Regions from separate parts of the Hymenobacter defluvii genome, predicted to be linked through region 1. Evidence: riboswitches for the same ligand, from Rfam matches in the RefSeq annotation. Region 1 holds a riboswitch; each other region holds the start of a gene.
What was found. Region 1 has a riboswitch for cobalamin ahead of J4D97_RS04240 (TonB-dependent receptor plug domain-containing protein). Riboswitches for the same ligand answer to the same signal wherever they lie in the genome.
Positions count from the first base shown of each region.

Region 2: another riboswitch for cobalamin. It lies ahead of metE (5-methyltetrahydropteroyltriglutamate--homocysteine S-methyltransferase); the one in region 1 lies ahead of J4D97_RS04240 (TonB-dependent receptor plug domain-containing protein).
Region 3: another riboswitch for cobalamin. It lies ahead of J4D97_RS03745 (acyl-CoA thioesterase); the one in region 1 lies ahead of J4D97_RS04240 (TonB-dependent receptor plug domain-containing protein).

Region 1 covers NZ_JAGETX010000002.1:6,167-10,844, forward strand. Annotated here, with positions in the region: gene J4D97_RS04230 (class I SAM-dependent methyltransferase) at 1-802, shown strand, start outside; gene J4D97_RS04235 (DNA-3-methyladenine glycosylase) at 812-1,420, opposite strand; cobalamin riboswitch at 1,570-1,801, shown strand; gene J4D97_RS04240 (TonB-dependent receptor plug domain-containing protein) at 1,943-3,922, shown strand; gene J4D97_RS04245 (hypothetical protein) at 3,949-4,678, shown strand, end outside.
Region 2 covers NZ_JAGETX010000008.1:191,367-196,044, forward strand. Annotated here, with positions in the region: gene metE (5-methyltetrahydropteroyltriglutamate--homocysteine S-methyltransferase) at 1-2,199, opposite strand, end outside; cobalamin riboswitch at 2,397-2,591, opposite strand; gene J4D97_RS15135 (3-ketoacyl-ACP reductase) at 2,849-3,565, shown strand; gene J4D97_RS15140 (glycoside hydrolase family 3 N-terminal domain-containing protein) at 3,878-4,678, shown strand, end outside.
Region 3 covers NZ_JAGETX010000001.1:913,096-917,773, forward strand. Annotated here, with positions in the region: gene J4D97_RS03730 (hypothetical protein) at 127-453, shown strand; gene J4D97_RS03735 (MFS transporter) at 461-1,765, opposite strand; gene J4D97_RS03740 (hypothetical protein) at 1,938-2,297, shown strand; cobalamin riboswitch at 2,382-2,582, shown strand; gene J4D97_RS03745 (acyl-CoA thioesterase) at 2,765-3,172, shown strand; gene J4D97_RS03750 (NAD(P)/FAD-dependent oxidoreductase) at 3,384-4,678, shown strand, end outside.

The sequences.
Region 1 (4,678 bases):
GTCATTTTTAAAAAGCACACCGGATACGTTTGACTGGCTCTACCTCGATCCGGCCCGCCGCGACACCGCCTCGCGCAAGATTTTCCGGTTGCAGGACTGCGAGCCGGATGTGCTACGTATCTTACCCCTGCTGCTGCACAAAGCCCCGCGCATCCTGCTCAAAACCTCACCCATGCTCGATATTGAGCTAGCCATTCAGGAATTGAAGCATGTGCGTCGGTTGTGGGTGCTAGCTGTGGATAACGAGTGTAAGGAGGTGCTGTATGAGCTAGGCGAAGAACCCGCCGTAGACCCCGAGCGCTACGCCGTGAACCTGACCCGCACCGGCGAGCAGCAGGAGTTCCGCCTGAACCGCGCCCGCGAAGCCCGCGCCATATCGCGCTACGCCGAGCCGCAGATGGGGCAGTACCTCTACGAACCCAACGCGGCCATCCTGAAAGCAGGAGCGTTCCGTAGCATCGGCAATGCCTTCGAGCTACTGAAACTGCACCAGCATAGCCACTTGTATATGGCCGACGACCTGCGTGCGGACTTTCCGGGTCGAATCTTCCGCATTCAGGCGGTGGAGCGTTATGATGCCGATGCTCTTCTACCCTACCTTGGCCCCGAAGCGCGTGCACACGTTACTACCCGCAATTTCCCAGATACGGTAGCCGTATTCCGGCAACGCACCGGCATCCGGGAGGGCGGCCACATCTATTTGTTTGCTACCACCGATTTGCGGGGCCGCCTAATGGTATTGGTGTGCGAAAAGGTGAAGCGTTGGAGTGGAGAGCTAGTAGCGGCTACCCAATTGGCTTAGTATACCGTACTATTTGGCCGGGCTGGTCCACTGGCTATCCTTGATGCGGAAGCGCCAAGGTAGGCCAGCCGCCTCCGCGCCAGCGTAGGCCAGCCCTACTCTGGCGCTAGCGCGTACCTGCGTGTCGGGCACGTCCTCGCCGTGGTCTTCCAGCCAAAGCACGTCGCCCTGCAGATCGGTGCCGGTGAGGGCGGGCGTGACGCCTAGCGCCTGCGTGAGCAAGCCAGGGCCGGCCGTCAGGTTGCGGGCTATGGCCGCTAGACCACGCCGGCGGAGCATCGTATCAATGCCCACGGTAGGCTCAATGGCGCGAATCAGGACAGTATTAGGAATATCGGCGGCGTTGCTGACGATGTTGAACAGCGTGTGCCGCTGGTACACTGTGTAGAGGTAGGCGCGGCCGCCCGGCTCATATAGCGCCTGTCCGTGCTGACCGCGCCGCTTCAGGTGCATTGTGAGGGAGTTGTCGCCCTCGTGAGAGTAGGCTTCGGTTTCGACGATGCGGCCGCCGGTTAGCTCGCCATCAATGCGGGAGAAGACGTACTTCCCCAGAAGTTCGCGGGCAATTAGGGTAGGGTCGGGGCGCTGGAAGAAAGCGGCGGAAATTATATTGGCCACGGATTCGCTTGGATGTTGAGGGTTACACGAATTTTTGTGAACGAGAGTTTTTTCGCCCATCGCCTACCCTATCATCCTGAGCTTTCTAACAGCCCCATCCACGAAATCCGTGTAATCCGAAAAATCCGAGCGAATCCGTGGTTCAGACAGTATCTTTGTGGCGTAGCGGTGGCCGGACCCTAAATGCGGGGCGAGGCTGAAAAGGGAATCCGGTTCAAGGCCGGAGCTGTCCCCGCAACTGTACGCTTCGAGAGTGGGCGCATCACGCAGCTGCCACTGTTTCGCAGAACGCCAGGTTTCGATCACGAAACTTAGCCGGAGAAATGGGAAGGCGATGTGCCCGAAGCAAGCCAGGAGACCTGCCACTACGTTTCCCCATGTTCAGCGCCTTCGGTGGAAGGGCGGAGAACGAATGCAGCGGGCGGCCTCGGCCTCCTGGTTTTTTCTGTTTTCGGCCTCGGCTACGTGGCGGGTTTCGGCTCGCAGCGGAGTTTTGAACTGACTTTTCCTACCCCGGAAATTTTGGTTCGGATACGTTTTTTACGCGCTACTTCTTCCACCCCTACCCGCACGCTACGCGTGCTGGCGGTGGCAGCAAGCCTGTTGCCAACCGCAGCAGTGCAGGCCCAGCGCGCACCCATTGATACCAGCGCTACCACGCCACATTTGCTACCCACGGCCGTGGTAGAAGCCGCCCGCCTGAGCCGCTACGCCGTGGGCAGCCGCCGCACTACCCTCGATTCGGTGGCCGTGAACCAGCTGCCAGCGGGCACGCTGGCCGAGGCGCTGAGCCGGCTTACCCCCATTTATCTGAAGAATTACGGGCCGGGGCAGCTGTCGTCCATCACGCTGCGCGGCACCTCGGCTCGCCACACGGCCGTGCTCTGGAACGGCTTCAACATCAACCTGCCTACCCTGGGCGAAGCCGATTTTGCCCTGCTACCCGTGAATGGGGCTACCCGAATTACGGTGCAGCCCGGGCCGGCCAGCGCGGTGTACGGCAATGGCGCTTTAGGAGGCACGGTGCTGCTATCGTCGCCGGTGCAGTGGGGAGCGGGGTGGCGCGGGCAGGCGCAGGCCGATGTGGGCAACTATGGAATGCGGGCTGGAAGCGTCGAGAACAGCTTCAGCAACGATAAACTGGCCTTGCGCACGGCTGCTTCGTATCGTGAGGGCCAGAACGATTTCCCCTACCAGGAGCGCACGATTGACGGCTTGGTGGAACGCCGGCAGACCAACGCCGCCTACCGGCAATGGAGCCTCACCCAAGATGCTACCCTGCGCCTGGGCCAGCACGGCGAGTTGATGGGCGCCGTGTGGCTGACAGACGCCGACCGCCGCATTCAGCCCGCTATTGGGGCCGCTAACGACAATGCCAAGGAGCGCGACCAGAGCCGTCGGTTGTTTGCCGGCTACCGCCACGTGGCCGGCCGCCACGAAACGGGCGTGCGCATGGCGTGGTTTGAGGATATTCTGAACTACCGCAGCAACACCGTGGCGCAGAGCAACTCGCGGGTGCGCACCAGCCAAATACAGGCCGACCACAGCCTACAACTCCGCTCCAACCTGAGCGTGCGGGTAGGCGGCGAGGCGCAGCACTTTGCCGCACGGGTAGATGGCTACGGCCAAGACCTCACCGAAAACCGCTTCTCGGGCTACGCTCTCGTGCGCTACGACCCTACGTCTACCCTCCGCCTCACGGCCAATATCCGACAGGCGTTTATTCCGGGTAGGCGGCCGCCACTGGCTCCTACCTTGGGCGGCGAGTGGCAGGTGTGGCAACACGACACCCATACGTTGGTGCTAAAAGGCAGCGCAGCCCGCAGCTACCGTGTGCCTACCCTCAACGAGCGATACTGGCGCCCCGGCGGCAACCCCAACCTGCTGCCTGAAACCAGCCAGGGCTACGAGGGCAGCGTGCAGCACACTTTCAAGCCTATTCCTACCCTCTCGCTGGTGACGGAACTGACGGCCTACCGCCAACAGGTGCGCAACTGGGTGCAGTGGCTGCCCGGCGACACGGTAAGCTACTGGTCGCCGCGCAACCTGCGCCGGGTGCGGGCTCAGGGGATAGAGCTGAGTTCGGAACTGGGCTGGCAGCCGGGGCGCTACACCCTCACGGCGCGGGCGGCCTACGCCTATACCCAGTCGCAGAAGGTGAGTGGCTACACATTCGACCCTGACCCAGTGGGTGTGCAATTGCCCTATGTGCCCTTGCACACGGTGGCGTTCACCACGCGCCAGAGTTGGCGCGGGTGGCAGCTGCTCACGCAGAGCACCTTCACCAGCTTCCGCTACACCGATGCCTCGGCTACTACATTCCTACCCTCCTACTTTCTGCTAAGTGGGTCGTTGGGCTACACCTTCACTACCCGCAGCACCTGGAGCCTGACCGCGCTGGTGCAGGGCTTCAACCTCACCAACCTCACTTATAACAGCTACGAAGCCCGCGCCATGCCCCCGCGCAACGGCGTGCTGAGCCTGCGCGTGAGCTGGCGCTGATTCTACTTTTCACACTTTTCTTTTATATGACACAACGTTTTCTTTCCCTGAGTGCCCGCACGGCCTTCATCCTGGCCAGCGGCCTGACTCTCTGGAGCTGCGACCCAGACAACGATAACGACGCTTCGCCGGCCGGTAGCAATGTGTTTATCGTGCAGGAAGGCAACTTCAATCGGTCTAATGCCGAGATAGTGGGCTTCAACAGTAGTGTAAGTGCTATTACCAACGCGGCGCTGTTTCGTTCAGTGAATAACCGTGTCCTGGGTGATGTGGCGCAGTCAATGACCGTGGTAGGCGACCTGGGCTATATCGTGGTAAATAACAGCCGTAAGATTGAAGTGGTATCGTTGCCAGATTTCAATGAGAAGGCAAACATTTCTACTTTCACTAATGCCGCTGGGCAAGCGGATACGCTACGCTTACCCCGCTACTTCGCTACCAGTAACAACAAGGGCTATGTATCGCAAACGGTGGATTACGATGTACCGAACGGCCTCGTAGGCGTCATAAATCTGACAACCAATCAAATAGTTAAAACTATTCCAGTAGGAAAGCAGCCCGAACAAATGGCTGTAGTTGGCAACAAGCTGTTTGTGTCAAACAATGGCGGCAACACCGTCAGCGTTATAAATACCCAAACCGATGTGATAGAAACTACTATCACTGTGGCCGACAGCCCCGCCAGCATGGTAGTGGATAAGAACAATGCCGTATGGGTGATGTGCTCCGGCCAGAGCACCTACAGCTCTACCCCTC
Region 2 (4,678 bases), on a different contig from region 1:
CCACAGATTTTCGGCGGGTAGGAGCGCCTGGGCTTTTTCCAGTAGGCCTACCATTTCCTCCGTGCTAGGCACGCGGGGCGAGTGGATATCATAGACGCCCGGCCCAATTTGGTTGGGGTACTGAAAATCGGCGAAGGCAGCCAGGAGCTCCATCTGCGAGCGGGAGGTTTCCATGGTAATCACATCGGCGTCCAGCTCGGCAATGGCGGGTAGGATTTCGTTGAACTCCGAGTAGCACATGTGCGTGTGAATCTGGGTTTCGTCGCGCACGCCGGACGCGGCCACCCGGAACGCCCGCACGGCCCAGGCCAGGTAGGCGGGCCAGTCGGAATGACGGAGTGGCAAGCCCTCCCGAATGGCCGGCTCATCAATCTGAATCAGCTGAATGCCGGCCTTTTCCAGTGCCTGTACTTCTTCGCGGATAGCCAGCGCAATCTGCAACGCGGTGGTGGCCCGCGGCTGGTCGTCGCGCACAAACGACCATTGCAGAATGGTCACGGGGCCGGTCAGCATGCCTTTCACGTACCGCCGGGTTAGGGCCTGGGCGAAGGTGCTCCAGGCCACGGTCATGTCGGCGGGGCGGTGGATGTCGCCGTACAAAATGGGCGGCTTCACGCAGCGCGAGCCGTAGCTCTGCACCCAGCCGTTTTTGGTGAATGCAAAGCCGTCGAGCAGCTCGCCGAAGTACTCTACCATGTCGTTGCGCTCAAACTCGCCGTGTACCAGCACGTCTAGCCCTACCTCCTCCTGCCACCGAATCACGTCGACAGTGGCATTTTGCAGAGCTTCGTTGTACTGCTCGGCAGTCAACTCCCCTTTCTTGAAGCGGGCGCGCAGTTGCCGTATATCCTCCGTCTGCGGAAACGAGCCGATGGTAGTTGTTGGGAAGAGCGGCAACCGCAACTGCGCTTGTTGAAGGGCCTGCCGCACCGCAAACGAGCTCCGGCGGCGGGCATCGGCCTCCGTCACGGCAGCGGTGCGTTCCTTGATGTGCGGGCGGTGAATGCGGTCCGATTTGCGGCGGCTTTCCAGCGCCTGCTGGTTCTGGTGCAATAGGTTCTGATCGCCGTGGTCGGCAATCTGGCGCAACTCCCCTACCTCGCGCAGCTTCTGTTTGGCAAAGGCCAGCCAGTTTTTGATTTCCGGCGTCAGAGTGGCGTCGTTGGTTTCCAGGTCCAGGTCGCAGGGGCTGTGCAGCAACGAGCAGCTAGGCGCCAGCAGCACCCGCTCGGTGCCCAGCGCCGCTACGGCTTTTTCAATCAGCACCAACGACGCCTGATAGTCGTTTTTCCAGATGTTGCGGCCGTCTACCACACCCAGCGACAGGCTCAGCCACTGCGGTACCAGTGGCAGCACGGCCGCTAGTTGTTCCGGCGCCCGCACCAAGTCCACGTGCAGGGCGCTGATGGGTAGGCTCACGGCCAGCGCGGCGTTGTCGCGCAACCCTTCGAAATAAGTCGCTACGAGCAGCTTAAGGCCAGGGCAGCTTCGCGCCAGTTTGGCATAGGCAAACAGATAAGCCTCTTTTTCGGCCGCTGTCAGGTCGAGAGCCAGGTAAGGCTCGTCGAGCTGCACCCAGGTGGCGCCGTACTGGTGCAGCCGGGTCAGCACCTCCACGTACACGGGCAGCAACTGCTTCAGCAGCTCGATGCGGTGGAAGCCTTCTCCCTTTTCCTTGCCCAGCAGCAGGTAGGAAACCGGCCCCAGCAGCACCGGCTTGGGCGTGGTATTGAGCGTGTTGCGGGCGTGAATAAACTGCTCGAAAATGTGCTCGGAGAACAGCCGAAACTCCTGGTCGGCTGTGAACTCGGGCACGAGGTAGTGGTAGTTGGTGTCGAACCACTTTGTCATCTCCATCGCCGTGACATCGAGGCCGTTGCGCTGGTAGCCGCGGGCCATAGCAAAGTACAGATCCAGCGCCGTGTTCTGCGGATTTTCGCTGAGCACGGGCGTGTAGCGCCGCGGAATGGCCCCTACCATCAGGCTAGTGTCCAGCACCTGGTCGTAGTAGCTGAAGTCGTTGCAGGGAATCAGGTCGAGGCCGGCTTCTTGCTGCAACTGCCAGTTGTGCTGGGCAATGCGGCGGGCAGTGGCCTGCAATTCGGCTAGCGTCAGTTGGCCCGACCAGTATTTCTCACTGGCTTTTTTTAGTTCGCGCTGGCTACCAATGCGCGGGTAGCCGAGGTTGTGCGTAAGCATAGTGCTTGGGTTGAAGGGAACAATAAATTGATTATTGTTCTCGCAACGAGTACGTTACGTGCCCAACACAGCGTATGGCCTACCCTGCACCCTACCATCCGGCGCGCATACGCACGCGCCAGCCTCCACCCCGCGGAGGCCCTGAAAAGACAGCAGTATGCAATTGACCAGACTACTGCTTCAGAGCGCGGAAGCATACGTCAAGGCGTAGAAAGGCAAGTCTCCTGGCTTGTACCATTACGATCATCCTTCTCATTCTGCCTGGCAGAACAATGGACGTGCTACGGATCGTAACTTGCTTGGGTACTTACAGTTGCGCGACAGCCCGTGATTCACACACGGTTCCTTATTAATTCCGGTATTACCCGAAAACCCCTCTACGGCAATTGATATTGCAAAGAACTAGGGGCAATGATACGCGAAATTTCCGGCGCAACAACTCGGCGGCTGGCTGGTTAAGGCTACTCATCACCGTTCAAAGTTCGTACGGTGTAGAGACGCATACTTGCGTCTCGTCGTTGAGCGACACCTGTTCATCATTAAATAACAGCCAATACAAACAACATCAGCAACGACGAGACGCAAGTATGCGTCTCTACACCGCGCAGAGGCTACCACTCAACTCTTTTTATTTATCCCCCCTACTCACATGGAAAACCTCACCGGAAAAATTGCCCTCGTAACGGGCGCTGGCAAAGGCATTGGCCGCGCCGTAGCCGTGGCTCTGGCGCAAGAAGGTGTACACGTGGGCCTGCTGGCCCGCTCTGAAAACGACCTGCGCGAAGTAGCCGCCGAACTAGAAAAACTGGGCGTGAAAACGGCCGTTGTCACGGCAGATGTGGCCGATCGTGCCGCCGTAGAAGCTGCCGCGGCACAGGTGCAACAGCAGCTTGGCACCATTGATATTCTCATCAACAACGCCGGTACGGCCGCGTTCGGCAAGTTTCTGGAGCAGGAGCCGGAAGCCTGGGAAAACATTATCCGGGTGAACCTCATGGGCGTGTACTATGCCACCCGCGCCGTACTACCCGGCATGATTGAGCGCCAGACCGGCGACATCATCAACATTTCGTCTACGGCTGGGCAGCGCGGGGCGGCGGCTACCAGCGCCTACTCGGCTTCCAAGTTTGCCGTGCTCGGCCTCACCGAGTCGCTAATGCAGGAGGTGCGCAAGCACAACATTCGCGTGTCGGCCCTCACGCCCAGCACCGTGGCTACCCCGCTTGCGCAGGAGCTGAAGCTTACGGATGGCAACCCGGAGAAAGTGATGCAGCCGGAAGATTTGGCCGAGTTCATCATTGCCCAACTGAAGCTGAACCGCCGGGTGTTTGTGAAGGAAGCCGGTTTGTGGAGCACCAATCCGTAGCTCTCAGGTAGGCTCTGACAAGAACGTCCTTTCGACCAGCGGGAGAAATCGCGCGTGCCGCTAATAGATAGTAAATGTCATGCTGAGCTTGTCGAAGCATCTCTACCACAACGGTAATCTCAATTGTCAGGAATTACTCACGGTAGAGATGCTTCGACTCCGCTCAGCATGACGTTCTTATTATCAGCATGCGCGATTTCTCCCGCTGGTCGAAAGGACGGTCTGCGTTTACAAAAGGGCATTCTGTGCAACTATTTCCTTCTCTATTCCTCTATTTTCGCAACTTACGTGTCTCAACCGTTGCGAAATACCTTGCCTACCTCTCGTTTTCCACTGCTCCTGTTGCTGCTGCTGACGCTGCTGCACACCCCGGACGTCTCTGCTCAGCGGCGGCGCAAGCAAGCCAAAACTCCTCCCACAGCCGCTTCGCTGCATGCGCCGGTGCCGTTTGCGCCCCAGCTTAGTTCGCGTTGGGTTGATTCGGTGATGGCGACGCTGACGCCTGACCAACGCGTGGCGCAGCTGTTTATGGTGGCTGCCTACTCCAACCGCAACCGCGTGTTCGAAGACTCGGTGTCGGCGCTCATTCAGCAGTATGGGATTGGGGGGCTTATCTTCTTTCAGGGCGGCCCGGTGCGGCAGGCTAAGCTGCTAAACCGCTACCAAAGCCAGAGCAAAGTACCGCTGCTGGTGGCGCTGGATGGCGAGTGGGGCCTGGGCATGCGCCTGGATAGCACCATCCGGTTTCCCTACCAGATGAGCATGGGCGGCATTCGCGACAACCAGCTCCTCTACGACATGGGCCAGGAAATTGCCCGCGAGTTCAAGCGCATTGGCATGCACGTGAACTTTGCGCCGGTGGTAGACGTGAACAACAACGCCGCCAACCCCGTGATTGGCTACCGCTCGTGGGGCGAAAACCGCGAGGACGTCACCGAGAAAAGCTACCAGTACATGCGCGGTATGCAGGACGCCGGTGTGCTAGCTGTGGCCAAGCACTTCCCCGGCCACGGCGACACCGACACCGACTCGCACCTAGCCCTACCCCTCATTCGGGTAGACCAGCGCCGCATTGATACGCTGGAGCTATTTCCTTTCAAGAGCCTCATTAAG
Region 3 (4,678 bases), on a different contig from region 1:
AACGTGATTATACGCACTATATCTGATTTTTATTTGCAATATGACGAGGTAGTAACTGTATTACGAGTCGAATGGATAAGCGGACGCAACGTACGGCAACTGCGTCGCAGCGCTGGGCAACTGCTCATGCTGCTACAGCAATTGGCCGTGCGGCGGTTGCTACTTGATATGAATAGTGTGCCCGACTTATCGTTAGAAGATGAGGTATGGTTGGGCACACACTGGATGCCTGGCTTGGTGGTCCTACCCTTGGAGCGACTAGTATTGGTGCTGGATAGTGGGCAGACGCATAACCAGTTGGCCATTAATGCGCTGCATAGCCTGGTGCAGCCCGCCATCCGCTTCGACGCGCAGTATTTTTCTGATACGAAATCGGCTATGGGTTGGCTGACAGATGACTCGGACCGCCTTCCGGCTCTCGCCGCCGAATGGAACGCCCGGCATGCGCAGTAGCCGGCCTTTATGCTTGGTTCATGCGCGACGTATGCCGGGTATCAGCCATGCGTAGGTAGGTGATAAGAGAAATACTGGCGCAAGCCGTTACGTACCAGTAAAACCACGCTTCCACGTTGTAGCCCTTGGCCAGCAGCGCCACGTACTCGGCCGTGCCTCCGAAGATAGCAACCGTGAGGGCATACGGCAGTCCTACCCCCAAGGCCCGGATTTCGGTCGGAAACAACTCGGCTTTCACCACGGCGTTGATGGCCGTGTAGCCGCTCATAATCAGCATGGCGATGACCAGCAGGCCGAATGCGCCCCAGGTGGTGGTAGCGTGGCCCAAGGCTGTCATCAGTGGCACAGTGCCCAGCGTGGCGCCTACCCCAAAGGCCAGCAGCACCGGCCGCCGTCCTACCCTATCCGATAGCGCCCCTACCACGGGTTGCAGCACCATGGCCACGGCTAGCGCCCCAAACGACACTAGCGTAGCTTGGTCCTTAGTGAACCCCGCCGTGTTCACCAGAAATTTCTGCGTGTACGTGGTGAATGTGTAGAACACAATGGTGCCGCCCAGTGTGAGGCCCACTACCGTGAGCACCTCGCGAGGGTAACGCATCAGCACGCGCAGCTTGCTTTCTTCTTTCTTTAGCGCTGCTCCCGCAGGCTGGTCATTCTTCACAAAGGCGTCGGTTTCCTCCATGTGCCGGCGCAGAAACAAGGCGACTACCGCTGCCCCGGCCCCAATAACGAAGGGCACACGCCAGCCCCACGCATGCAACTGCTCAGTCGTGAGCACGGCCTGCAAACCCAATTGCACCAGTAGCGCCACCAGTTGACCGGCAATCAGGGTCACGTACTGAAAGCTGGAAAAGAACCCTCTGTTCTTCTGATCGGCCATCTCGCTGAGGTAGGTGGCCGAGGTGCCGTATTCGCCGCCCACACTCAGGCCTTGTAGTAGCCGCGCCACCACTAGCAGCACTGGCGCAAACACCCCAATGGTGGCGTAGCCGGGTGTGAGGGCAATGAGTAGGGAGCCGGCGCACATCAGCAGCACCGATAGCAACAGGGCTGCTTTCCTACCCCGACGGTCGGCGTAGAGGCCCAGCAGCCAGCCACCCAACGGCCGCATCAGAAAGCCCACCGCAAAGATGGCCGCCGAGTTCAGCAGCTGCGCCGTTTGGTTGCCTTTGGGGAAAAACGCCGGCGCGAAATACAGCGCAAACGCCGAGTAGATGTACCAATCGTACCACTCCACTAGGTTGCCGATGGAGCCGCTGAAGATGGATTTCACCCGCGAGGCCATCGTGCGGGCAGGAGTTGTTGTCATGCAAATAGTCGTCGGAGGCTTTGTTTTTGGGAGACGTTGAAATGGCTTATCACACCAATTCAGATGCTACGCCTGCAACCATTCTTGCCTTATCAGTTCTCTAGTATCTGTGGTGTAGTTTTCTCCGAAAGCCCCCACTAGTTAGTATTCTATATTGATAAACCCTGCTGCCATGATACGTTATTTGCTATTGCTGAGCATTCTACTCGTAGCGTTTGGCTGCCAGAAAGACGATGCTGCACCGAAGGAATACGAGGTAATAGCCCAAGGTATCGGCGGTGACTGCCGCTTGCCCTTGCTACACTTTTCCAATACTCAGAAAAATGAAGAAGTAGGGAAAATGTTCGGCTCGTCACTTAGCGCTGCTTCCGCTAGTGGCAGCTACTACGGCCTGAATCTGCCCACCACACTGGCCAAAGGCACTACCTTATATGTTACTATTCGTAAGGCCAAAGCGAGCGAGGACCGCGCTTGCACAACGATGTTGCCGGCATATAATGCAGTTTTTGTGACTACATACCGCGTTCAATAGCAGGTTGCTTTTGGTACGACGCGGGCGTCTGCTGCTATTCCCGCGCCAGCGCCTACCTTTGCCGACAGTTGTTCTTTGCCTGTTTTCCATCAGACAACGGAAGGTGGCCGCCCCTGGGAGTGGCCTGAAAAGGGAATCGGGTGCAACTCCCGAACAGACGCGCTACTGTAAGTACCACCGCAGGGTCCCCGCTTGCTACCCATTGCCTGGCCCCACGGCCGGGCGAGAAGAGTTGGGCGATTAGGAGGTATAAGTCAGAAAATCTGCCTGCCGCTGACTGACAATGCGTAGCCCCCGCGCCTGGGGCCGTTGTCGGGTATTGAGGAAGCATACGACCCGCCCCGGAGCGCCCCGCGCCGCCGGCCAGAAATCGTGCGCGTATCTCCCTACCCCCCTATCGGCTTGGTTGTGGTTTGGCTTCCTGCGGAAAGCTGTCGAAGGGCGTTTCACCCTTTCACTCCGTTGTGATGACCCTCGAAGAAAAAATTACCCGCGCCGAGACGCGCATCTTCAAAGCCGTATTCCCCAACACTACTAACCACTACGACACGCTGTTCGGCGGGGCTACCCTGCACATGATGGACGAGGTAGCGTTCATCGCAGCCACCCGCTTTTCGCGCCTGAAAATGGTAACCGTCTCGTCCGAGCGGGTTGATTTCACCCATCCCATTCCCGGCGGCACGCTGGTGGAGTTGATTGGCCGCGTGGAGCACGTGGGCAACACCAGCCTGAAAGTACGCGTGGACCTGTTTGTGGAGCAGATGTACTCCGAGGAGCGCGAAAAGGCCGTTTCGGGCGTATTCACGTTCGTGGCCATTGATGAAAACAAGCGCCCCGTCCGTATTCTGGACACGCCCGTGGAGGCGGTAGGGTAGCAGCTTGTCATTTCGAACGCAGTGAGAAATCTGGAACACATCAGACTACTCTACCCATCAGGTAGACAGGAAAAATCTTGCGTGTGCCTACAATCCGATCAGCAGGAATACTTCAGATTTCTCACTGCGTTCGAAATGACAAGCTGCCACTCCTGCCGTATCTTTGCAATCCTTTTCCTACTTCGGTTTAAAGGTTAACTCCCTTTCACCCATGCATACCCCTTCCCCCCAGGAAGTCGAGCTGCTGCTTGCGCCCGAGCAAGCCTACGACGAGCTGACCCGCTACGAAGCCCTGCTAGCCGCGGCTGGCTTGCGCCCCGGCCAAGCCGATTTTGTGCACCTGCGCAAGCGCAGCATCGACGCCCGCGGCCGGCAGCCGCTGGTGCGCCTGCGCGCCGACATCTACCGCACGACACCGCCAGCCGAGTTGTTCGGACCCTGGTTTCAGTTTCCGGATGTAAGTCGCGCCCGCCGCACGGTGCTGATTGTGGGTGCTGGTCCGGCTGGGTTGTTCGCGGCCTTACGGGCTATTGAGCTGGGCATCAGGCCCATTGTAGTGGAGCGCGGCAAAGACGTGCGCACCCGCCGCCGCGACCTGGCGGCCCTCAACAAGCAACAGCTCGTTAACCCCGATTCCAACTACTGCTTTGGCGAAGGCGGCGCGGGCACCTACTCCGACGGCAAGCTCTACACCCGCTCCACCAAGCGCGGCGACGTGCAGCGCATCCTGCGCCTGTTGGTGCAGCACGGCGCTACCCCCGATATTCTGGTCGATGCCCACCCCCACATCGGCACCAACAAGCTGCCGGCCGTGGTAGCCGCCCTGCGCGACTCGGTGCGGCAGGCTGGCGGCGAGGTGCGGTTTGATACGCGGGTAGACGATTTGGTGCTGACCGGCAACCATCTGCGTGGCGTGGTCACGGCCCAGGGCGAGGAGTTGCTGGCCGATGCCGTGATTCTGGCCACCGGCCACTCGGCCCGCGACATTTACGAACTGCTGCACCGCCGCGGTGTGCTCGTCGAGGCCAAGCCCTTTGCCCTGGGCGTGCGCGTGGAGCACCAGCAGCAGCTCATCGACCGCGCCCAGTACCGCCTCCCCGACCGTGGCCTACTGCCGGCCGCTTCCTACGCCTTGGTGCACCAGACCCAGGGCCAGGGCGGGCAGCGGGGCGTATTTTCGTTCTGCATGTGCCCCGGCGGCTTTATTGTGCCCGCCGCCACTGCCCCCGGCGAGGTGGTAGTCAACGGCATGAGCCCCAGCCGCCGCGACTCCCAGTATGCCAATTCCGGCATCGTGACGGCCGTGGAGCTGGAGGATATGGACGTGCGCCAGCACGGTGCGTTGGCTGGCCTGCGCTTGCAACAACAAATAGAGCAACGCGCCTGCCAGCTGGCCGGCAATACCCAGGTAGCCCCCGCCCAGCGCCTGGGCGACTTCTTAAAAAGCAAGGTGTCGGCGGAGCTACTAGACACATCCTACCAACCCGGCCTGGTATCGGTGCCCAT